Regions from separate parts of the Mesorhizobium sp. M0870 genome, predicted to be linked through region 1. Evidence: predicted binding sites of a transcription regulator. Region 1 holds the regulator's gene; each other region holds the start of a gene.
What was found. Region 1 encodes LexA, which represses DNA repair genes until DNA is damaged. Its sites were predicted from a motif close to TGTTCNNNNTGTGTTCNG; they were not measured.

Region 1 (7,865 bases):
TGCTCGTGGTCGGCGTGCAGAATGAAGATGCGCTCCATGGCGCGCGCCAGCACCGGGTTGATCTTGTATTCCTCGCACGGCACGGCAAAGCACATGTGCAGGAAGTTGGCGGCGAAGTTGAGCTCGTTCTTCGGGTAAATGAAGGGCTGGCCGATGTGGTATTTGTAGGCCATCGCCGCGATCGTCGGCATCTTGGCGATCAGCCGCATGGAGGCAACCATGCGCTGGTAGGGGTCGGAGATGTCGGTGGAGTCGTGGTAGAAGGCCGACAGCGCGCCGACCACGCCGCACATCACCGCCATCGGATGCGCGTCGCGGCGGAAGCCGGTGAAAAAGCGCGACATCTGCTCATGCACCATGGTGTGGCGCGTCACGCGGTAGTCGAAGTCGTCCTTCTGCGCCTTGGTCGGCAATTCACCGTAGAGCAGGAGATAGCAGACCTCGAGGAAGTCGCCATGTTCGGCCAACTGGTCGATCGGATAGCCGCGGTGCAACAGGATGCCGGCGTCGCCGTCGATGAAGGTGATTTCGGATTCGCAGCTTGCCGTCGAGGTGAAGCCGGGATCGTAGGTGAAGGCGCCGGTGGTTGAGTAGAGCGAGGCGATGTCGATGACATCAGGCCCGACCGAACCACTTCGCACCTTGAATTCATGGGTCTTGCCGGCGAATGCAAGCGTTGCCGTGGCCTCCTGGGTCTTGCCGCCCAAATCCATTCTTTTCGCAGCTTCGGTCATTGCAAACTCCTTCTTGTTTCCTCATGCCGGCAAAGGCAAAATTCTGCAGAGCGACACGTCGAAAATCACCGCAATGCGCGTATTCGCCACCGCATTTCAGGAGGTGCGTGCCAGATTGGGCCAAGGCCTAATGTTGCACTGCGAAACCCGCCTTTCAATGCCAATCTTCTTGGGCCAGTTTGCTCCTAATCGATTTGATCTGAGATGCGCGCCAGGCTTTCCTCGCGGCCGAGCACGGCGAGCACATCGAACACGCCCGGCGAGGTGCTTTTGCCGGTCAACGCAGCGCGCAAAGGCTGGGCCACCGCGCCGAGCTTGTGGTTGCCGGCCGCTGCCACCTCGCGGATCGCCGCCTCCGCCGAGGCGGCTGTCCAGTCACTCGCAAGCCCGTTCAAAGCTTTGTGAGCACTGCGCAGGATCTTGCGGGCATCGTCGGTAAGCAGAAGGGTCGCCTTGTCGTCGATCGGCAGCGGGCGCGTGGCGAACAGGAAGGCCGCGCCATCGACGAGCTCGACCAGCGTCTTGGCGCGTTCCTTCAGGCCCGGAAGCGCTGCCAGCAACTGCGCCTTGGTGCTGTCGTTCAGGCGTGCTGCGATCGCCGGGCCACCTTCGAGATAGGGCAGGGTGGCGATGAAGGTGTCGAACAGCTCGGCATCGCTCATGCGGCGCATATGCGCGCCGTTGATCGCTTCCAGTTTGGCGAAGTCGAAGCGCGCCGCGCCCTTGTTGACGTCGCCGATATCGAACCACGAGATCATATCCTTGATCGACATGATCTCGTCGTCGCCATGGCTCCAGCCGAGGCGCGCCAAGTAGTTGAGCAGCGCCTCCGGCAGGTAGCCCATGGCGCGATAGGCCTCGACGCCAAGCGCGCCATGCCGCTTCGACAGCTTGGCGCCATCGGAGCCGTGGATCAGCGGGATATGCGACATGGACGGCACGTCCCAGCCCATGGCGTTGTAGATGACGGTCTGGCGGGCGGCATTGGTCAGATGATCATCGCCACGAATGATGTGGGTGACGGCCATGTCATGATCGTCGACGACGACGGCATGCATGTAAGTGGGATTGCCGTCAGAACGCAGGATGATGAAGTCATCGAGATCTTTGTTGGGAAAGCGCACCTCGCCCTGGACACGGTCATGGACGATGGTCTCGCCTTCGGTCGGCGCCTTGATGCGGATGGCGCCCTTGACGCCTGCGGGCGCCTCAGAGGGGTCGCGGTCGCGCCAGCGGCCGTCATAGCGGGGCGGCAGCCCCTTGGCTCTGGCAGCCTCGCGCATGGCCTCCAGTTCGGCTGGCGTGGCATAGCAATAATAGGCCATGCCCATGCGCACGAGCTCCTCGGCCACCTCGCGGTGGCGCGGCGCACGCTCGAACTGTGACACCGGCTCGCCGTCCCAGCTCAGGCCAAGCCAGGAAAGCCCGTCGAGGATGGCAGCCGTCGCGGCTTCATTGGAGCGTTCACGGTCGGTGTCTTCGATGCGCAGCAGCATCGTGCCGCCAGTGTGCTTTGCATACAGCCAGTTGAACAGCGCCGTGCGCGCGCCGCCTATGTGCAGATAGCCGGTGGGCGAGGGGGCAAAACGGGTGACGACCTTGTCGGACATGGAACTCTCGGAAACCATCTGAAGCGGGTGCGGTTGCGCGGACTTTCGCGCGCCCGGCGTTCATGTAGCATAGGGTGTCGAGGGCGCAAGGGGCAGACCCGATGGCTGGACGAGGCTGGGGCTCGGATCAGGGCGAGGACGCTGCCATCGGCGTCAGCGAACGGTCCCTCTTTGCGCCTCTGCCATTGCCGTCGCCCCTCCTGCCGGATCCCGGCCAAGCGCCGTTACAAGCGGATGTCGCCGCCTCTGTTCCTGTTGCCGAAACCGGCAGGATCGTTCGCGTGCGCCGGCAAATCAGCCTGACATCACTGCCTCGCCTGCGCCACAGCGTGAACACGGCGGCGAGCCTGGAACTCGACCGGGGCGTGGCCTTCCTGCTGGTGCCGGTCTGCCTGGCGATCGGAGCGATCGGCTATTTTTCGCTGACGGCTGAACCCGACTTTGCGAGACCTGTCGCGGTTGTTATTCTGACGGGGATCTGTGCGCTGGTCTCGCGCTCATGGCCAAAGACCCATCTGTGTTTCATGGCGGCACTTTTGTGCGCCCTAGGACTGCTTGCTGCCAAGGTCGAGACGTGGCGTGCGGGCACACAAATGTTGGGCTCGGAAATTTCGACGCAAGTCACCGGCCGCGTCGTCTCGCTCGACCGGATGGAAACCGGCCGTATCCGGCTGACCATCGACGTGACATCGACCGCAAGACCGAAACTGCGCTATGCGCCGGAACGGGTGCGGCTTTCGGCACGCAAGATCCCGGCTGACGTGACCGCCGGCTCCCTCATCACCGGATATGCCAAGCTCTTGCCGCCGACCGGGCCGGTGCGGCCGGACAGCTATGACTTCTCCTTCGACAGCTACTTTGCCGGCATCGGTGGCAGCGGGTTCTTTCTCGGCAATCCAAAGCTTGTCGTCAACGATGACGGCGACATGCCGCTGCCGGCCCGAATTTCCTCTAGCGTGGAAAATGCCCGCGAAGGCATCGCCGACCATATCAGGGCGAGCGTCGGCGGCGCCGAAGGCGAGATCGCCGCGGCGCTGATCGTCGGCGTGCGCGCCGGCATTCCCGATGACATCAATGAGGCGATGCGACGTACCGGCATCTACCACATCATCTCCATTTCGGGACTGCACATGGCGCTGGTCGCAGGCACCATCATGGGTTTGCTGCGCGGCGCCTTCGCCTTGTTTCCCGACTTTTCCGCGCGTCGCCCGGTCAAGAAGTATGCCGCCGCCGCCGCACTGTTCTCGATCGCGGCCTATCTCATCATCTCGGGAGTCGTCGTTGCCGCCGAGCGCAGCTTCATCATGCTGGCGGTGATGCTGATTGCCGTGCTGTTCGATCGAGCAGCACTCACCATGCGCAATCTGGCGATCTCGGCGATCGCCGTCATCGTGGTGTCGCCGCATGAGGTGGTCGGCCCGAGTTTTCAGATGTCGTTCGCCGCGACCGCGGCTCTAGTCGGCGCCTATGCCGGCTGGGCGGATCACCGGGCGGGAAAAGCAAGACCGCCGCCGCCAAAGCGATCCATGCCAGGTTTCCTGACGCGAAAATTCCTGCTGGCGGCAACCGGCCTTGCCATGACCTCGATCATCGCCGGAAGCGCCACGACGCTGTTTGCTATCTGGCATTTTCAGCGTGTCTCGCCGCTTAGCCTGTTTGCCAATCTCGCGGTTATGCCGATCGTCACCGTCGTCATGTTCCTGGCCGTCGCCAGCGCGCTGCTGATGCCTTTCGGATTGGATTGGCCAGCTCTCTACCTGATGGGTAAGGGCCTGACGATGATGATCGCCATATCCGGCTGGATCTCCGAGCGTTCGCCTGTCGACGGGGTCGGGCTGATTTCGCAACAGTCGGTCCTGTTGGTGGCAATTGCTTTGGTCATCGCGACGATGGCGACAACCTGGCTGCGGCTCGCTGCTCTGCCATTCGCACTGGCAGGCCTGCTGACCGTCTCGGATACGCGCACGCCGGATGTGCTGATCTCGGAAGACGCCCGGCTGGTGGCGTTGCCGATCGGTGGCGGTGAGCTTGCCGTCAGCCGGGAACGGCCGAACGAATTCACCGTCGACAACTGGAAACGCGCCCTGACATCAGAAATCATCGTCGTGCCAGAGGTGTTCGACAACAGCGATGGGCAATTCGATGTCGCGGATGCCGTTGATCTGCCGCTGGGATCGCCGTTTTATTGCTCCTCAGACGTTTGCGTGGCCAGGCACATGTCCGGTGCGATCATTGCCTATGTCGAGGACCGCAAGGACACCTGGAAAGCCTGCGGCTTCGCCGAGCTGATCGTCATCAATGACGCCACCGCGTATGACGCCTGCCACAACCCGCTGGTTCTCGTCATCACCAAGCGGCAACTGGCTCGCAAAGGCAGTGCCGCGGTCTTCTTCGATCGCCAATCGGCGACTGCGCCGGCGACGATCAGCTTCGCGGTGGAGAGCCCATATCGGCCCTGGCACGCGCAACGCAAATACTCGCGCGAGGCGAGGGGGCTGGCACCCTTCAAGAAACCCGAGAAGCCAGTGGTCAACTCACCGTCTCAGTAGCGGCGGATCAGGCCGACGAGCTTGCCTTGCACCTTGACCCTGTCCGGTCCGAAAATCCGTGTCTCGTAGGCTGGATTGGCGGCTTCGAGAGCAATCGAAGCGCCCTTGCGGCGGAACCGCTTCAGCGTCGCTTCCTCTTCGTCGACCAGCGCCACGATGATCTCGCCTGGCTGGGCGGTGTCGGCGTTGCGGATGATGACGGTGTCGCCATCGAAGATGCCGGCCTCGATCATCGAGTCACCCTTGACCTCCAGCGCATAGTGGGCGCCGCCCATGATCATATCCGGCGGCACCGAGATCGAATGCGTCTGATGCTGGATGGCATCGATCGGCACGCCGGCGGCGATGCGGCCCATCACCGGGATCGACACGGCGGAAACCGCATCGTCGTCATTGCCAGGCGAGGGCATCCGCGAAGGCGCCGGCTTGATCTGCCGGCCAAGAGCACCACCCTGACCGAGACTGCCCTGGATGACGCTTGGCGAGAACTTCTTTGCCGCGTTGAGGCCGGGCGCGATCGAGTCCGGCAACCGCAGCACTTCCAGCGCGCGTGCCCGGTTGGGCAGCCGGCGAATGAAGCCGCGCTCCTCGAGGGCCGTGATCAGCCGATGGATCCCGGATTTGGAGGCAAGGTCGAGTGCCTCCTTCATCTCGTCGAAGGATGGCGGAATGCCGCTCTCCTTCAGGCGTTCATGGATGAACATCAGCAGTTCATGTTGCTTGCGCGTCAGCATGGCGGCCCCCAGGTTACCTGAAACCAGAATCGAAAAACAAACCCAGAACAAACCCTATCTGTTCCAGTTGTGTTCTGCAACCGTTTAAAGTTTAATGAATTTGTTAAGGCTGCTGAAATTATTTGGCGCTTGCCAGCGGGTCGCGATCAACAAGCGCCAGGCACGGCGATGCGCCTGCTCACATTGAAATTATTATGGTTAATGACCTGTGGCTCATCCTCGACCCAAGGATTGGCATTATCAATCTGGCAACCTCCACAAAGGACGATATGAATCTTCGGGACGTTCGTTTGCCGTGAACGAAACGGAGCCAAAACGCCAACGTCTGTTGGCATTTGTGGCTGGAAATTCAGCCCTCCGTCATCTGCCAGGCAGTGAGGGCGGCGGCGGTGGATCGCGGGGATCGTTGCGTCAGGTAACGGCTTCCTTGACCGCGAAACGCTGGTCCTTCCATGCGCCCGTGCGCAGAATATCCTCCAGCACCTCAACCGCCAGCCACACATCCTTGTAGCCGACATACAGCGGCGTGAAGCCGAAACGGATGGTCGATGGCGCGCGGAAGTCACCGATCACCCCGCGCTCGATCAGCGCCCGCATGATTTGATAGCCGTGGTCGTGAAGGAACGACACCTGGCTGCCACGCCTGGTCGTGTCGCGGGTGGTCTCCAGCGTGAGACCGTAGGCGCCGCACTTGGCTTCGACGAGTTGGATGAACAGTTCTGTCAGTGCGACGCTCTTCTTCCGCAATGCCGCCATGTCGACGTCGCTCCAGATGGCAAGCGCGCCTTTGAGCGCCCGCATCGACAGGACCGGTTGCGTGCCGCACAGAAAACGGCGGATGCCGGTGCCGGCAACATAACCCCGTTCGAAGGCAAAGGGCCGAGCATGACCCCACCAGCCGCTAAGCGGCTGGCTGATATCGCCGTGGTGGCGCTGTGCGGCATAGATGAAGGCCGGCGCGCCCGGACCGCCGTTAAGGTACTTGTAGGTGCAGCCGATAGCGAAATCGGCATTTGCGTGATCGAGCTCGACGGGCAGGGCGCCGGCGGTGTGGCAAAGATCCCAGACGATCAGCGCTCCGGCCGCATGAGCTTTGCGCGTCAGCGCCGCCATGTCGCGCAGTTCACCCGATTTGTAATTGACGTGGTTGACCAGCACCACCGCCACGTTTTCGTCGATCAGCTCTTCGATGGTCGGCGCGTCGACACCCGCGAGGCGCAGCAGGACGCCATCCCGGGTCGAGGCCACGCCTTCGGCGATGTACAGGTCGGTGGGAAAACTGTCACCTTCGGCGACGATGGCCGACCGGCCGGGCCGCATCTCCATCGCCGCGTGCAGCACCTTGTAGATGTTGGTCGATGTCGTGTCGCAGACAACGGTCTGACCGGCCGAGGCCCCTATCAGGCGTCCGAGCTGGTCGCCGAGTTCGATCGGCATCTCGAACCATCCGGCCGTGTTCCAGGCCCGGATGAGATCCTGGGCCCATTCCTGGGTCGCCGCCTGCTGCAGCTCGCCGAAAACGGCATGAGATGCTGCCCCCAGTGAATTGCCGTCGAGATAGATCACCCCCTCCGGCAGAATGAAATGGTCGCGCATGGCACGCAGCGGATCCGTGGCATCCATCGCTTCGACTGCGGCGAGATCAGGAGTTCCACTCATGGTCGGTCAGTCCCCAGTTGTTCGCGAAAGGTTTTCGGCCACAGAGCGTCCCTTCGGTGAGCCTGTTCTCATTTCGATGATGTCAGAGCCGGGTGCGGACCGTCCACAGCTCCGGAAACAGCACGACCTCGAGCATTTTCTTCAGATACGAAGCACCCGACGTGCCGCCGGTGCCGCGTTTCAGGCCGATGATGCGCTCAACCGTGGTGACGTGATTGAAGCGCCAGCGGCGGAAATAATCCTCGAAGTCGACCAGCTTCTCGGCCAGTTCGTAGAACATCCAGTAGCGCTGCGGATCGCGGTAGATGGTCTGCCAGGCGACCAGCACTTCTTCATTCTCGGTTCGCGTCTCACGCCAGTCCGTGCGCCTGGCATCGGCACCGATGTCGAATCCGTTGCGCGCCAAAAGCAGCAGTGCCTCGTCATAGAGCGACGGCTCGGCCAGGATCGCTTCCAGCTTTCCGCTCAGGTCGGGCCGGTGCTTGTGCGGCCCGAGCATTGCCAGGTTTCGGTTGCCGGCCATGAACTCGATGGCGCGATACTGCCAGGACTGGAAACCCGAGGACTGGCCGAGCGCGT
Region 2 (7,865 bases), on a different contig from region 1:
TCGGGATAATGGCGCAGCAGCCAATCCTTGAAGATCGGGCTGACCTCCAGCGGCAGGCGCAGGATCACGTAGCCCGCTTCGCGCGCGCCGGCCGCACGTGCGGAATCGAGGATGCGTTCCATCTCCGGATCGGTCAGGCCCGGAATGATTGGAGCCACCATGACCGACGCCGGAATGCCGGCATCCGAAAGCTGCCGGATCGCTTCCAGCCGCTTGGTCGGTGTCGACGCGCGCGGCTCCATGGTGCGCGCCAGCATACGGTCGAGCGTCGTCACCGACAGCGCCACCTTGGCGAGCCCGCGCTCGGCCATGCGAGATAGGATATCGATATCGCGCGTCACCAGAGCGGACTTTGTCACGATGCCGACCGGATGGCCGCGCGCTTCCAGCACTTCGAGGATTTCGCGCATGATCCGGTATTGCTTCTCGATCGGCTGGTAAGGGTCGGTGTTGGTGCCGATGGCGATGGTGCGCGGCTGGTAGCTGTCCTTCGAAAGCTCCTTGTCGAGCAAGCGCGCCGCATCAGGCTTGGCGAACAACTTCGATTCGAAATCCAGACCCGGCGACAGGCCCATGAACGCGTGCGTCGGGCGGGCAAAGCAATAGACGCAGCCATGCTCGCAGCCGCGATAGGGGTTGATGGAACGGTCGAAGGAGATGTCGGGCGATTCGTTGCGGGTGATGATGGTGCGCGGCTTCTCTACCTGCACTTCGGTCTTGAAGGGCGGCAGTTCTTCCAGCGAATTCCAGCCATCGTCGAACACGTGCCGGCTGACCGGCTCGAACCGGCCGGAGGGATTGATGCCTGCTGACCTGCCGCGGTTGCGGTCCGGACGGACACGCATGCCACTCTGCTCGACCATCGCGTTGGCCATCTCGGCTCTTCCTGCTCCGAAAGCTGCAATGTCGGCGCGCACGATCTGTTCCATTTTCGCCCGCTCCCAGGGACTGTCGATGTTGTGTCGAATCGCTCTGCTCATGAAACTATTCCTATTTCGCTGAGAAGAACAAAGCAAGAACTTTCTATGGTGCGATGCAAAACTGGCGCTGTCGGGCGCTTTCCGCTATTCGGCTAAGGATGCTCAGTGTTGTCATCGAAACCCGCAATGACGAGGAGGGCCTCGCCCGCACGCTCGCCTCGCTGATTGGCGGCGCGGTAGAAGGCGTGGTGCGTGAAGTCATCGTCTGCGATACAGGCTCTACCGACCAGACGCATCATGTGGCCGAGCATGCCGGCTGTCAGTACGTGACGGGCGGTGTCGCTGCCGGCATCCGCCAGGCCAAGGGGGATTGGTTGCTGCTCCTGGAGCCGGGCGCGCGGCTGGTGGAGGGCTGGATCGATGAAGTTGTCGCCCATACGGCCAGGCAGACCATGGCGGCACGGTTTTCGCGCACGCGAGCCAGTCGCACGCCATTCCTGGCCCGGGTCTTTTCGGGAAACCGCGCCTTGGCCGACGGATTGCTGATCAGCAAGCGTCAGGCGGCGGCCGCGGCAAAGAGCGCCAGCAGTGCCGAGGCCATCGCCCGCGGCCTCGCGACGAAGCGGCTCGACGCTGAGATTTGGATGGCGCCGGCCAAGCAGGAGCGCCGCCCCTCGACGTGATTTTTTGCAGTTGCTCAGGTCATTGTGCATTGCACAAAATTTGACGCGGGGTTATCTTCCGTTCAAGCGGGAATTGGGTTTGGGTCATGCCGAGAGGCGAGCACCGATGCGGCATCGGTGGTGCTCTCATAGCCGAGGACCCAATGAAGCTTTCAACCCCCGACACATCCGGCGCGGCCAGTCTCGAGGCCATTGCGCGCAACGGCAGCCTGCTGCGGCGCATCGCCGTGCGTATTCCAACCTATCTGACGGACCTGCGTGAGAACCCTGCCTGGCTGCCGATGTTCGTGTTGGCGCGCACCATGCCCGGACGCCGCATGCATTGGCTCGGCGCAAAGCGCGCCCGCCCGGTCGCCAATGCCGGGGATACGATGTTTGCCGGTGTCGAACGGGGAGCGGTCGTCGATGCGTTGCGCTCCGACGGGCTGTTCTCAGGCCTGGTCCTGCCGCCTGATATCCATGAAGAGATCGCCGACTTCGCCGGGCGCACGCCTTGCTTCGGCAATTTCGACCGCCGTCTCGAATTCATGCCGGGGGAACATGCCGAGGCCGAGAAACGCCTTGGCCGCTCGCTGCTTAGCGGGCATTTTTTCGAGCGCATCCTCGACTGCCCGGCGGCGCTTGCCATCCAGCGCGATCCGCTGCTTCTGGATATTGCCGCGCACTATCTCGGCGGCCAGGCGAAACTGATCACGACGCGGGTCTGGTGGAGTTTTCCCACAGGTGCCGCTTCGGATGCCGACAAGAACCTCGCCTCGCTCGGCAAGTATCATTTTGACCTCGACGACTGGCGCATGCTGAAATTCTTCTTCTACCTCAAGCCGGTCGACGCCGACACCGGTCCGCATGTCTATGTCAGGGGCAGCCACAAGCGCCGCAGCCTAAAGCATCAGCTTACCCTTCTGGTCGGCCATCCCGCGCAACAGGTTCTGGATGTCTATGGCGAGCAGAGCCCGGTGACGCTGACCGGCGAGGCCGGTCTCGGCTTCGTCGAGGACCCCTTTGGCTTTCATATGGGCACCATGCCGGCACGCACGCCGCGACTGATGATGGAAGTCGGCTTCGGCGTATCGCCGCCGTCGCGCCGACGGTTTCATGGCGAGCCGGTCATCCGCTGAGAGCTGCCTATCCGAAGCTCATCTCGACAGGCGTCCAGTGAGCGCGGCGCCTGGCTTGGCGCTGTGCCCGGCTTTCGGCATCGAAGTCGACACGAGCCGGCTCCTGATTGAACCGCTCTCGGTCGTCCAGGGCGTTGATGATGACGATCGCCCTTGCGTCATCCTCTCCGGCGATTGCGGCGACATAGACGCCGCAATCCCGGCAGATCAAATAGTCGGCCGTCCTCAGCCCGAACTGATATTTTCGCAATCGCGCCTCATCCTTGACCGAGATGGTCAGTCTGCCGTCCGGATCGGCAATGGCGCGCGAACCATGTCTGACACAGAACGAGCATTGGCAGGCGCGAACTTCGATTTGCGATGGGTCGAGTTCGGTTGAAAATGCAAGGCGTATGTTGCCGCAATGGCATCCGCCGGTATGCGTGGTCATGGTTCTGCCTTGTCGTGATGGCGATGATCGCCTTCAGGCAAGGTACTTTTCCGAGGTTCGGTTTGGAATGGTGTTTCGAAGGCACCGGTGCTGTTCTGCCTGCAAAAGCGGCGTTGAACCGACGCTTTGCCTGGCTTTTACAAAGCCGATTTGCCGCGCCGTAAATGCTCGTCCAGGCGCGGCATGATCTCGACGAAGTTGCACGGCATGTGCCGGTAGTCGAGCTGCGCTTTCAGGATGCCGTCCCACGCGTCCTTGCAGGCGCCTGGCGAACCCGGCAGCACGAAGACGAAGGTGGCGTTGACGACGCCGCCGGTCGCCCGACTCTGGATCGTCGAGGTGCCGATCTTGTCGTAGGAAATCCGGTGGAACACTTCCGAAAAGCCATCCATGCGCTTTTCGAAGATCGGCTCCAGCGCGTCCGGCGTCACGTCACGGCCTGTGAAGCCGGTGCCGCCGGTGGTGATGACGACATCGATATTCTTGTCCTGTGACCACGCCAGAACCGTGTCGCGGATTTTCTCGCGGTCGTCGGTGACGATATTGCGGGCCGCCAGCAGATGGCCGGCCTCGGTGATGCGGTCGGCCAGCGTCTGGCCGGATTTGTCGTCGGCGAGGCTGCGCGTATCCGAAACGGTCAGCACCGCGATGCGCACGGGAATGAAGGAGCGGCTCTCGTCAATTCTGGCCATCTGCGCCCTCCGATGCGATGCTGCGCGTCGCGGCAACGAACCAGTCGGGCTGGCGGCCGCGGATTTCGGCGGCGGCGCGCTTGGCGACATTGCCGGTTTCGAACAGGCCGAAACATGTCGCGCCGGATCCCGACATCCGCGAGAACCCCGATCCGGCCTTGTTCAGCCAGGAAAGCGCCCTGCCGATTGCGGGTTGCACCTCCAGCGCCGCGGGCTCGAGATCGTTGCGGGTGATCTCCAGCCAGTTGCGCAGGCTGTGAAAATCGATGCTGCGCGGCAGCGGCGGCAAGGCCTCATTGTCGCGCCGGGAAAGCGCTGCAAAGACATCCGCCGTCGACACCGGGGTGCCTGGATTGACCAACACCAGGCCAAGCGCCGAAAAATCCGGCACCATCGACAGTTCATCGCCGATGCCACGCGCCACCAGCGGCTTTGCCGCCAGGCACATCGGCACATCGGCGCCAAGCGAAAGGCCGATCCGCGCCAGCTCGCTGCCATCGATGTCCAGCGCCCATGTCTCCACCAGTCCGCGCAGCACGGTCGCCGCGTCGCTCGAACCGCCGCCGACGCCGGAGGCAACCGGCAGGTTCTTTTCCAGCCGAATAGCGACCGGCGGTGTTCTCTCGTGCCCGGCTGTCTGCCGCAGGGCATCGCGCGCCTTGAGCACCAGATTGCTGGCGTCGAGAGGAACGGCCGGGGCGTAACGGCCGGATACGGTAAACTCATCGCCGTCGGCGGGCGCGATTTCGACCCTGTCGCCAAACCGTGTGAACACCGCCAGGCTCTCGATCAGATGATAGCCGTCAGGGCGCCTGCCGGTGACATGCAGCGCAAGATTGATTTTGGCGTGTGCGTGCCAGCTACGCGACCCGATGTCGGTGTCCACAATCGTCTGCGGGATGATGCTCAGTCCTTGGCCAGCCGGTATTCGCCGGTCTTCGGATCCTTGACCAAAGTGCCGATCGCGCCGTTGGCCGTTTGCTTTTCTGTGCGCCGCACCTTGGCGGTCACGCGCTCGGCTTCCCTAATGAAGGTGCGGTAGCCGAAATAGGCGGCAACGCCAACGACGGCCAAGAAAATGATCTGCGGCATGCCAAAACTCCTCCCACGCTGGGCCGGCGAAGGCGGCCGGTCGGGTCGGTTGATGCATGTCGGCCCGCTTTTGGGAACACGACATGCATGAAACTCAAGCTCTCATGCTAGACGGTTTTGCCGGGTTTTCAAAGCCCGAAGCGAGACCACAATGCGCGCTCTTCCGCCGCATCGATCACGCCGCTGGCGGCAGCGGCTGCGATATCGGGCGCTGAAAAGCCCTTGCTTGAGCCGAACAGGCCGAAGCGGCTAAGGAAACCGCGCGGTGTCGTGATCAGCCTGAGTTGGGTTTTCGCCCCGAAACGGGTCTTGAGCACAGTGCGCATGTCGCCGAGCGCATCGACCAGCCCGAGTTCGAGGCCCTTGATGCCGGTCCAGAACAGGCCGGTGAACAGGTCCGGATCGTCCTTCAGTTTCGTGCCGCGCCGCTCCTTGACGAGGTCGATGAAGGTTGCGTGCACCTCGAGCTGCAGCGCCTTCAGCCGCTCGACATCTTCCTTTTTCTCGGGCTTGAACGGATCGAGCACCGCCTTGTTCTGGCCAGCGGTGTGGACACGTCGCTCGATGCCGATCTTCTTCATCAGTTCCGGGAAGCCAAACGAAGCCGAGACGACGCCGATCGACCCGACGATGGAGGACGGATCGGCAAAGATCTCGTCACCGGCGACCGCGATCATGTAGCCGCCCGACGCCGCGACATCCTCGACGAAGACCAGTACCTTTTTGTTCTTTTCCGTGGCCAGGTCACGGATGCGCTTGAAGATCAGCCTAGACTGCACCGGCGAGCCGCCCGGCGAATTGATCGAGATGGCGACCGCCGGCGCGTCGTAGGAAAACGCCTTCTCGATGAGGCCGGCGGTGGAAGCCAGCGACAGGCTCGGCCGAAACTGCCCACCGCCTGCCATGATGGTGCCGTGCAGCCGGATGACCGGAATGGTGACGACGGTGGAGCGCCAGGATTTCGGCAACAGGCGGTTGATGAGTCGTTTCACGAGGGCGCGGTCTCCGGTCGATAGGTTGCAGGCATGTAGGGATTTCCCGGCCAACGGCAATGTGGCCGGGCAGAATAGCTCAATCTCCGAACAGCGAGGCGAGGCCGTTGGTGATCATTTCGCTGCGCTCGTCGGGGCCGTTGCCTGATTGCGCGTGCAGCATCAGGGGCGGGCGGATGGCAAGCTTTCCCCGTGTCCCGAGCGCTGCCCGCACGACGATGCGGATCGCCGCCGCATCGGGACGAGGGTGGACGGCGAGCATCTCGGCATCGCCGAAGCGGCCGGCGATCGCATCGAGAATGGCGCCGAGCTGTTCGGGCCGGGCGATTACGGCGAGCCCGCCGCGCGGCCTGACCACCGCCGCCGCACTGCGGATCCAGCTCTCGAACACCCCGTCCTCCATGACATGGGCCTCTTTTCTGAGGCGATCGGGGGAGGCGCGGTCCCGGGGAGCGTTGAAGGGAGGGTTCATGATGACGAAGTCGAAGTCGTTGTCGGCGAGGCCGGCGGCCGCCCGCGCCCGGCCCGATACGGTGACATCGGCGACCAGCACGGATGCGCGATCGCTGAGATGGGCATTGCCGGGATGGGCAAGCGTCGCCGCCGCGAAGGCCGCCATTTCCGGCGCGCGTTCGACAAGCACCGCCTCTGCCGCCGGGCAGCGTGACAGCACCGCCAGTCCGGCAGCTCCGGCTCCGGCGCCGAAATCGGCCAGGCGCCCGCTAAAGGTCGATGGCACGGAGGCCGCCAGCATCATCGCATCCATGCCGGCGCGATGACCGCCATGTTTGGGCTGCACGAGCCAGAATCGGCCGCGATGGAAAGCGTCGACCGTATGGGCCGGCGTGTCCGGGACAAGGGCGGCGGGCGCGGCGGACATTATTTTCCGCGGATTTCGTTGGCGATGCCGGCATCCGTCAGGATGCGCCGTGCCGCGTCGGCCTGGTCGGCATCGACCATGACGCGTTTCTGCAAAAGGCCGATCGACCCTTCGAGAATGCTCATATTCTGATCGGCGACAAAGCAGGCGATGCCGGCGTCGCGCATCAGCGCTTCAACAAAGGAGATGATCACGGCATCGTTGGTGCGGACAAGTTCTATCATCGTATGAAACTCGCAGTTTGCGCTATTGATGTAAACGGGCAGGGGATTCCGAGGCAGAGCCCCTTTCCCTCTCGGGTCGTTGACATTCCGTCATCGACGCCGCGCCAATTCGCCACTTGCCGTGGCCATGTCCGCCGCCCTAGAGTCCATGCAGGGACTAAGGGTGCCGTCGCACGCTCTATACCAAGACGGGAGTGATTGTTGTGGGTGTCGTTCTCAACATCGAAAACGGGAAGCGGGAGCCCGCCTCCATCAAGGATCTGATCGATCTGACAGTGGCGGATATGGGGCGCGTCAATGAATTGATCCTGTCCAAGGCCGGCTCCGACGTCGAGATGATCCCGGAGGTCGCCAACCATTTGATCTCGTCCGGCGGCAAACGGCTGCGGCCGATGCTGACGCTGGCCGCCGCGCAGATGTTCGGCTATGCCGGCGAGGGCCACGTCAAGCTCGCCACCTCCGTCGAATTCATGCACACGGCGACGCTTCTCCACGACGATGTCGTCGACGAGAGCGGCATGCGGCGCGGCAAGAAGACCGCCCGCATGATCTGGGGCAACCAGGCAAGCGTGCTGGTCGGCGACTTCCTGCTCGGCCAGGCTTTCCGCATGATGGTCGATGTCGGCTCGCTCGAAGCGCTCGATATCCTGTCGAGTGCTGCCTCCATCATCGCCGAGGGCGAGGTTATGCAGCTTGCCGCCGCCAAGAACCTCGAAACCACCGAGGACGAGCATTTCGCCGTCATCAAGGCCAAGACCGCCGCACTGTTTTCGGCTGCTGCCGAGGTCGGCCCCGTCATTGCCCAGGCGACCCGCAACGATCGTGCGGCGCTGC
Region 3 (7,865 bases), on a different contig from region 1:
TCCCCGGGCTTGGTGCCGACCGAACCGTGGCCGCCGGCGACGATGACCACGAACTGGCGGCCGTCGGCGACCGTATAGGTCATCGGCGTCGATTGCCCGCCGGCCGGCAGCCGCGCCTCCCACAGCTGCTTGCCCGATGTCAGGTCATAGGCGCGCAGATAGTCGTCGACCGCGGCCCCCAGGAAGGCGACGCCGCCAGCGGTGATCATCGGCCCGCCAATGCCCGGCACCCCGACTTTCAGCGGCAGCGGCAGCGGCGTCATATCGTAGACGGTGCCGTTGCGGTGCTTGTAGGCGATCTTGCCGGTCCTGAGATCGGCGCCGGCGACATAGCCCCAGGGCGGCGCCTGGCAAGGAATGCCGAGCGGCGACAGGAACGGCCCCATCACCACCGCATAGGGCGCGCCCTCGTTGCGGTTCAGCCCCTGCTCGCTGCCGCGCCCTTCGTCCGGCGGCGGCACCTGATCGCGCGGGATCAACTGCGACTTGAACGCCAGATAGGTCGGCATGCCGAACAGCACCTGCCGGACCGGATCGACGGCGACGCCGCCCCAGTTGAAGGTGCCGAAATTGCCGGGGTAGATCAGCGAGCCCTGGACGGAAGGCGGCGTATAGCGTCCCTCATAGCGCAGGCCCTGGAATTCGATCCGGCAGGCCAACTGGTCGAACATGGTTAGGCCCCACATGTCGGCGCCGGTGAGCGGCTTCGGCATGAAGGTGAGATCGGAGACCGGCTGCGTCGGCGATGTGTGGTCGCCTTCGACCGCGCCGCCCGGCGCCGGCACTTCGTTGACCGCAATGACCGGCTCGCCGGTGCGGCGGTCGAGCACATAGAGGTCGCCCTGCTTGGTCGGTCCGACCAGCGCCGGCACCACCGTGCCGTCGGGTTTGGTGATGTCGATCAGGCTCGGCTGTGCCGGTACGTCCATGTCCCAGAGATCGTGGTGCACGGTCTGCCGCACCCAGCGCACCTGCCCGGTGTTGAGGTCGAGCGCGGTGATCGACGACGAGAACTTCTCGACATTGGCGCTGCGCCCGGCGCCGAGCTGATCCGGCGTCTGGTTGCCGAGCGGCACGTAGAGCAGGCCGAGCTTCTCGTCGGCGCTCGGCGTCGACCACATGTTGGGCGAGTTGGCGGTATAAGTTTGGCCCGCCGGCAGCGGCGTCGTCTGGTCCGGATTGCCGGAATCCCAGTTCCACACCAGCGCGCCGGTGGCAGCGTCGTAGGCGCGGATGACGCCGGACGGCTCCTGCGTCGAGTAATTGTCGTTGACCGCGCCGCCGACGATGATCTTGCCGCCTGATATCAGCGGCGCCGAGGTCGAGTAATAATAGCCCGACTTCGGATAGGGCATGTTGGTCAGAAGGTTCAGCGTGCCGCCCTCGGCAAAAGCCGGGCAGACCTGCCCGTTGGCGGCGTCGAGCGCGATCAGCCGCGCGTCCGAGGTCGGCAGGTAGACGCGGGTCGCACAGGGCTGCCCGGCGGCGCCGGCGGCATCGGCGTAATAGGCCACGCCGCGGCAGGTCTGGTGCTGGCGGTCCTTGTCGAGCTTGACCTTGGGATCGAAGCGCCATTTCTCCTTGCCGCTCGCGGCATCGATGGCGATGGCGAAATTATGCGGTGTGCAGATGTAGAGCGTGTCGCCAATCTTCAGCGGCGTCACCTGATAGGTGGTCTCGCCGACGTCGTCCGGACCCTTCACGTCGCCGGTCTGGTAGGTCCACGCCGGCTGCAGCTTGGCCACATTGTCCGGTGTGATCTGGTCGAGCGGCGAATAGCGCTGGCCGAACTGCGTACGTCCGTAATAGTGCCACTCGCCGGCCGGCACATCATTGCCAAGATTGGCGTTGGCGACCACCTTGTCGGTGCCGAGTTCGCCGGCAATGTCCTTCGGATCTGAAGTCATCGAAGAACCGGCGACGGCCAGCGAGGCCAGCACGGCCAGGATCAGCGGCGCGCGTGCGTCAGGGCCGACAAGACCCCGCCTCGCCCACGGCGTCAGCAGCCACAAAGCGAGAAGCACGATGATGCCGCCGCGCGGTCCAAGTTCCCACCAGTCGAAGCCGGTTTCCCAGACCGCCCAGGCCAACGTGCCGAGCACGATCACCGCGTAGAGCCACAGTGCGGTGGACCGGCGCCGGTAGAGCAGCCAGGCGGCGATCAGGAAGGCAAGGCCGGCAACGACATAGTACCAGCTGCCGCCCAGCATCGCCAGGCGGATGCCGCCGCCGCCGAGTGCCAGGCCGATGAGGAAAAGAATGAGGGAGGTGATGGTGACAGCCAAGATGATACTCCTTCGACTGTTGCGCTTCGCGGCGCGGCCATGGCAACCCGGCATTGCGTCGCTGCCCGAAGCACAACTTTCTCCTGACGGTCCCGCCTGTCAAGCACGGGCCTCAAGCGCAGGCGGTAATGGTCCATCGCAATTGGAATAACATCGACCGCGGTGGGAGCGCGGGGCAGCAATCGGGCACTTTAGCGGAACAAAACGTAGACAGTTCTGGTCTTTCCCCACCGAATCACTACATTCGGGGCGATGTCCGGCTTTTCCGAAGACATGCCCTTTTTCGACGAACCCAATGCGCGGCCCACGGCCCCGTCGGGCATCGCCGCGCGCGCCATGGCTGCCCGCAGCGGACACAACAACGCGCCCGACTATCTCAAGGGGCTGAACCCCGAGCAGAGGCTGGCGGTGGAAACCACCGAAGGTCCGGTTCTGGTGCTGGCCGGAGCCGGCACCGGCAAGACCCGCGTGCTCACCACCCGCATCGCTCACATCCTCGCCACCGGCAAGGCGTTCCCGTCGCAGATCCTCGCGGTAACCTTCACCAACAAAGCCGCGCGCGAGATGAAGATCCGCATCGGCGTGCTGATCGGCGAAGGCAATGTCGAGGGCATGCCATGGCTCGGCACCTTCCACTCGATTGGCGTCAAGCTGCTTCGCCGCCATGCCGAACTCGCCGGTTTGCGCTCCGACTTCACCATCCTCGACACCGACGACGTCGTGCGGCTGATCAAGCAGCTGATCCAGGCCGAAGGGCTCGACGACAAGCGCTGGCCGGCCAAGCAGTTCGCCCAGATGATCGATGGCTGGAAGAACAAGGGGCAAGGTCCGGCCGACATCGCCGAGGGCGACGCGCGCGCCTTCGCCAACGGCAAGGGCCGCGAACTCTACAAGGCCTATCAGGAGCGGCTGAAGACGCTGAACGCCTGCGATTTCGGCGACCTCCTGTGCCACCCGATCCGCATCTTCCGCGCCAATCCGGACGTGCTGAAGGAATACCACAAGCGCTTCAAATACATCCTCGTCGACGAGTACCAGGACACCAACACCGCCCAGTACATGTGGCTGCGGCTTTTGGCGCAGAGGCCGGATGCCGGGCGCAAGCCTTCGGCGACTAATCTCCAATCGGCCGAAGGCCGCAAGGACGACCGTCCGTCCGAGCCGTTGCGAGGCCCCCGCGGAGGGCCCGCGCCGGCAGGCGCGGAACAGCCCGTGAGCGTGAATATATGCTGCGTCGGCGACGACGACCAATCCATCTATGGCTGGCGCGGCGCCGAGGTCGACAACATCCTGCGCTTCGACAAGGATTTTCCCGGCGCCACCATCATCCGGCTGGAGCGCAACTACCGCTCGACCGCGCACATACTGGGGGCCGCCTCCCACCTCATAGCCCACAATGAGGGCCGCTTCGGCAAGACGCTGTTCACCGACCGCAACGATCCCGAGGACGGCAAGGTGCATGTCCACGCCGCCTGGGATTCCGAGGAGGAAGCCCGCGCCGTCGGCGAGACGATCGAGACCTACCAGCGGCAAAAGCACAATCTCAACGACATGGCGATCCTGGTACGCGCCTCCTTCCAGATGCGCGAGTTTGAGGACCGCTTCGTCACGCTCGGCCTCAACTACCGCGTCATCGGCGGTCCGCGCTTCTATGAACGCATGGAGATCCGCGATGCGCTGGCCTTCTTCCGCGTGGTGGCGCAAGGCGCCGACGACCTCGCCTTCGAGCGCATCGTCAATGTGCCCAAGCGCGGCCTTGGTGAAGCCACCATCCGCCAGATCCACGACACGGCCCGCGCGCTGCGCATCCCAATGCTGGAAGCCGCCGCCAAGCTGGCCGAAAGCGACGAGTTGAAGCCGAAGCCCCGCGCCGCCTTGCGCGAAGTCGCGGCCAATTTCGAACGCTGGCAGAAGGCGCTGGAAACCACGCCGCACACCGAACTCGCCGAGACCATTCTCGAAGAGAGCGGCTACACCGACATGTGGAAGAACGACCGCTCGGTCGAAGCGCCCGGCCGGCTGGAGAACCTGAAAGAGCTGATCCGCTCGATGGAGGAGTATGAATCGCTGCGCTCCTTCCTCGAGCATGTCGCATTGGTCATGGACGCTGAGCAGAACGCCGGGCTCGACGCCGTCTCGATCATGACGCTGCATTCGGCCAAGGGCCTCGAATTCGAGACCGTCTTCCTGCCCGGCTGGGAAGAAGGCCTGTTCCCGCATCAGCGCGCGCTGGACGAAGGCGGCCGCTCCGGACTGGAGGAAGAGCGCCGGCTCGCCTATGTCGGCCTGACCCGCGCCAAGAAGAACCTGCATCTGTGGTTCGTCTCCAACCGCCGCATCCACGGCCTGTGGCAGTCGACCATCCCGTCGCGCTTTCTCGACGAACTGCCGGAAGCCCATGTCGAGGTCGCCGAAAGCGGCAACAGCTACGGCGGCTACGGCAATTCCTACGGCGGCGGTTCTTTTGCCTCCGGCCGTGGCGGCCAGGGGGCAGGACGGCAGAACCCCTATGGCGCCTCGCGCTTCGACAATGTCGGCGCCGACACCGAAAAATCCGGCGCCTTCTCCAACACCTATGCGACGCCGGGCTGGCAGCGCGCCCAGGCCAACCGCACCGAGGCGACCGACCGCAACTGGGGCTCGCGCTCCGGCCACCAGGTCGAGCGCATCGGCTATGGCGAAACCGACTCCGGCTACGGCGCCGGCCGCACCTCGGTCAAAGGCCGCACCATCGACGGCGAACTGGTCGCCAAATCCGTCTCCGACACGCCATCCGCCTTCAACATCGGCGACCGCGTCTTCCACCAGAAATTCGGCAACGGCAACATTTCCGCGATCGAAGGCAACAAGCTGACCATCGACTTCGACAAGGCCGGCCAGAAGCGCGTGCTGGACGGGTTCGTCGCGGCGGTGTGAGCGCCCGCTTGCCCTACAAGCGACCATTCTCTGGCGGAAGCCCCACCTTCGTCATCCACGGGCGGAGCAGGAGCGAAGCGACGTCGCGGAGACCCGAGGATCCATGCCGAGACCTTCGCCCAGAAATGCAGCGGAGCAGAATTCCACAACCGGAGCGGTACTTTTAAGTCGCGGCATGGATCCTCGGGTCTGCGCCGCGTCGCTACGCTCCTTGCTTCGCCCGTGGATGACGAAATGATGGGCGTCCGCGCAAGGCATGCGGTCCGCCAACGAAACAGCCCCTCACCGATACCGCGCCTGGTTCCACTTATGCCCCAGCAGTGACAGGATGATGATCAGGCCGTTGAAGAACTGGACGTAAAAGCCGCTCAGGCCTGCCGCCACGACACCGGTCTGGATGAACGACACGGTGACGGCGCCGATGGCGCCGCCGACCACGGTGCCGATGCCGCCCCAGGTCGGCGTGCCGCCGACGAACACCGAGGCCAGCACCGGCAGGAGATAGCCGTCGCCGGCGGTCGGCCACCAGGTGAAATTGATCATCACCGAGAAGGTGCCGGCGATCGCAGCACCAATGCCGACGAAGACGAACACTTTCACCCGCACGCGCTTGACGTCGATGCCCATCTGCTGGGCGCTGTCGGGGTTGTCGCCGACCACCCTCACCTGCGCGCCGAAGCGATGGCGGTTATAGAGCATCGCCGACAGCACGACGAAACCGATGGCCCAGAAGATCTGCACCGGAATGCCCAGCAGCTGGCTTGAGAAGATCGTGTAGGCCCAGCTGTCGCTGAGGCTGGTCAGCGCCATCGACTTGCCTTCGTTGATGATCTGGATCAGGCCGCGCAGCAGGAAATTCATGCCGAGCGTGGCGATCAGTGAAGACAGCCCGCCATAGACCACCAGCGAGCCTACCAGGAAGCCGAGCAGCATGCCGGTGACGAGCGCCGCGGCGATGCCGAGAAACGGATCGTAGCCGGCCTGCACGACCAGCGCGAAGACCCATGAGGCAAAACCCATCGTCGCCGGAAACGACAGGTCGATCTCGCCGCAGGTGACGACGAACACCAGCGGCACCACCACGAACAGCGCCACCGGCAGCGTCGTCAGCACCGAGCGGTAGAGATACCAGGTGGTGAAGACGGTCGGGTTCGCGATCATGAACACCGCCATCATGACGATGAACACGGCGAGCGTGCCGAGCGCGGCACGGTTGTCGAGGATGAAGCCGCGCATCCAGTGATCGGATGGGTGTTTCCACTCTTTCTGGGCACTGGGGCGGGGAATGCCGGCGGACGGCTCGTGCAGATCGGGCTCCATGGTCTTGCTCATCGTGCTCTCTGCTCCGCGTCGCCGGCATCGTGCAGCCCGGCCAATCCGCCGGGATGCGCGACCTCTTCCATGAAGTTGATGAGATCTTCGGCCGACTTGACCTCGCTGCGGTCGGTCGTCAGTGCGACCTTGCCGCGGTCGAGCACGACGAAGCGGTCGGCGATGTCGAAGACATGATGGATGTTGTGGCCGATGAACAGGATCGAGCGGCCGCTCGCCCGCACCTGGCGCACGAAATGGAACACCTTGGCGGTTTCGGTCAGCGACAGCGCCGTCGTCGGCTCGTCGAGGACGATCAGCTCGGCCTGCTTGTAGATGGCGCGGGCGATCGCCACGCCCTGGCGTTCGCCGCCCGACAGCTGGCCGACGATCGACTGCGGCGTGAACACTTTCGAGGTGAAGCCGATCTCGCGCATCAGCCGGCTTGCCTCCTCGATCTCCTTGTTGACCCTGAGAAAGCCCATGAAGCCGGTCAGCTCGCGGCCCATGAAGATGTTGCGAACGATGGTCTGCTGCACGGCCAGCGCCCGGTCCTGGAACACCGTCTCGATGCCGGCCTCGCGCGAACGCGCCGTACTCCACCCGGTCACCGGCTTGCCGCGCACGAGGATTTCGCCGCTGGTCGGCTTGACCACGCCGGACAGGATCTTGATCAGCGTCGACTTGCCGGCGCCATTGTCGCCGAGCAGGCCGACGACCTCACCGCGGTCGACGCTGAGATTGACCCCGCCCAGTGCATAGACCTGGCCATAGGACTTGCTGATGTCGCGCAGTTCGATGAGGCGTTCTGCCATCGGATCCTCGCTTTGATTGTCTCGTGCCGGCTTCGTCGCCAGCGGTCCCGCCGGCCGGGGCCATAGATACCGGCCGGCGGCTTGGGAGGTCAGCGCAACGCCAGCTTGGCGAGCTCGGCGACGATCTCGTAATTTTCGGGCGTGACGAAGCCGGCGCCGGTGTCGACACTCATCGGCGCCAGCCCCAGCACCACCTGCTGGCAGAGGCTGAGGATCGGCAGATAGCCCTGCAGGAACGGTTGCTGGTCGGCGGTCAATTGCACCCAGCCGCCCTTGAAACCCTCGACGATCTGCGGGCTGGTGTCGAAGCCGAAATTGAATATCTCGCCCGCCTTGCGTCCGGCCGCCTGCATGTAGGTCGAGACATTGCCGAGCATCTGCCCGCCGGGATAGCCGACCGCCTTGACGTCGGGATTGTTGAGCAGCGCCGCGGTGATCACCGGAATGGCCAGATTGGGATCGGACGCCCATTCGCCGCTCGGCGGCGAGGACAGCTGGATGACCTCGACGCCGGCCTCCTTGAGCGCCGCCACCGTGC

Region 2: a site for LexA is predicted at 1,004-1,021, ahead of NKH97_RS01685 (PA0069 family radical SAM protein). Genes of this name have one in related genera too.
Region 3: a site for LexA is predicted at 2,481-2,498, ahead of NKH97_RS23840 (ATP-dependent helicase). Genes of this name have one in related genera too.

The regions. Positions count from the first base shown of each region.
Region 1 is NZ_JAMYOI010000012.1:91,622-99,486, forward strand. It holds gene gltA (citrate synthase) at 1-734, opposite strand, end outside; gene gltX (glutamate--tRNA ligase) at 920-2,344, opposite strand; gene NKH97_RS16590 (ComEC/Rec2 family competence protein) at 2,446-4,893, shown strand; gene lexA (transcriptional repressor LexA) at 4,887-5,627, opposite strand; gene kynU (kynureninase) at 6,039-7,286, opposite strand; gene kynA (tryptophan 2,3-dioxygenase) at 7,369-7,865, opposite strand, start outside.
Region 2 is NZ_JAMYOI010000001.1:343,089-350,953, reverse strand. It holds gene NKH97_RS01685 (PA0069 family radical SAM protein) at 1-929, opposite strand, end outside; gene NKH97_RS01680 (glycosyltransferase) at 1,079-1,603, shown strand; gene NKH97_RS01675 (hypothetical protein) at 1,747-2,721, shown strand; gene NKH97_RS01670 (GFA family protein) at 2,729-3,151, opposite strand; gene moaB (molybdenum cofactor biosynthesis protein B) at 3,289-3,843, opposite strand; gene NKH97_RS01660 (4-(cytidine 5'-diphospho)-2-C-methyl-D-erythritol kinase) at 3,830-4,729, opposite strand; gene NKH97_RS01655 (hypothetical protein) at 4,750-4,935, opposite strand; gene NKH97_RS01650 (S49 family peptidase) at 5,064-5,927, opposite strand; gene NKH97_RS01645 (tRNA1(Val) (adenine(37)-N6)-methyltransferase) at 6,007-6,807, opposite strand; gene NKH97_RS01640 (putative signal transducing protein) at 6,807-7,031, opposite strand; gene NKH97_RS01635 (polyprenyl synthetase family protein) at 7,235-7,865, shown strand, end outside.
Region 3 is NZ_JAMYOI010000022.1:86,489-94,353, reverse strand. It holds gene NKH97_RS23845 (glucose/quinate/shikimate family membrane-bound PQQ-dependent dehydrogenase) at 1-2,285, opposite strand, end outside; gene NKH97_RS23840 (ATP-dependent helicase) at 2,538-5,201, shown strand; gene NKH97_RS23835 (ABC transporter permease) at 5,484-6,533, opposite strand; gene NKH97_RS23830 (ATP-binding cassette domain-containing protein) at 6,530-7,327, opposite strand; gene NKH97_RS23825 (substrate-binding domain-containing protein) at 7,417-7,865, opposite strand, start outside.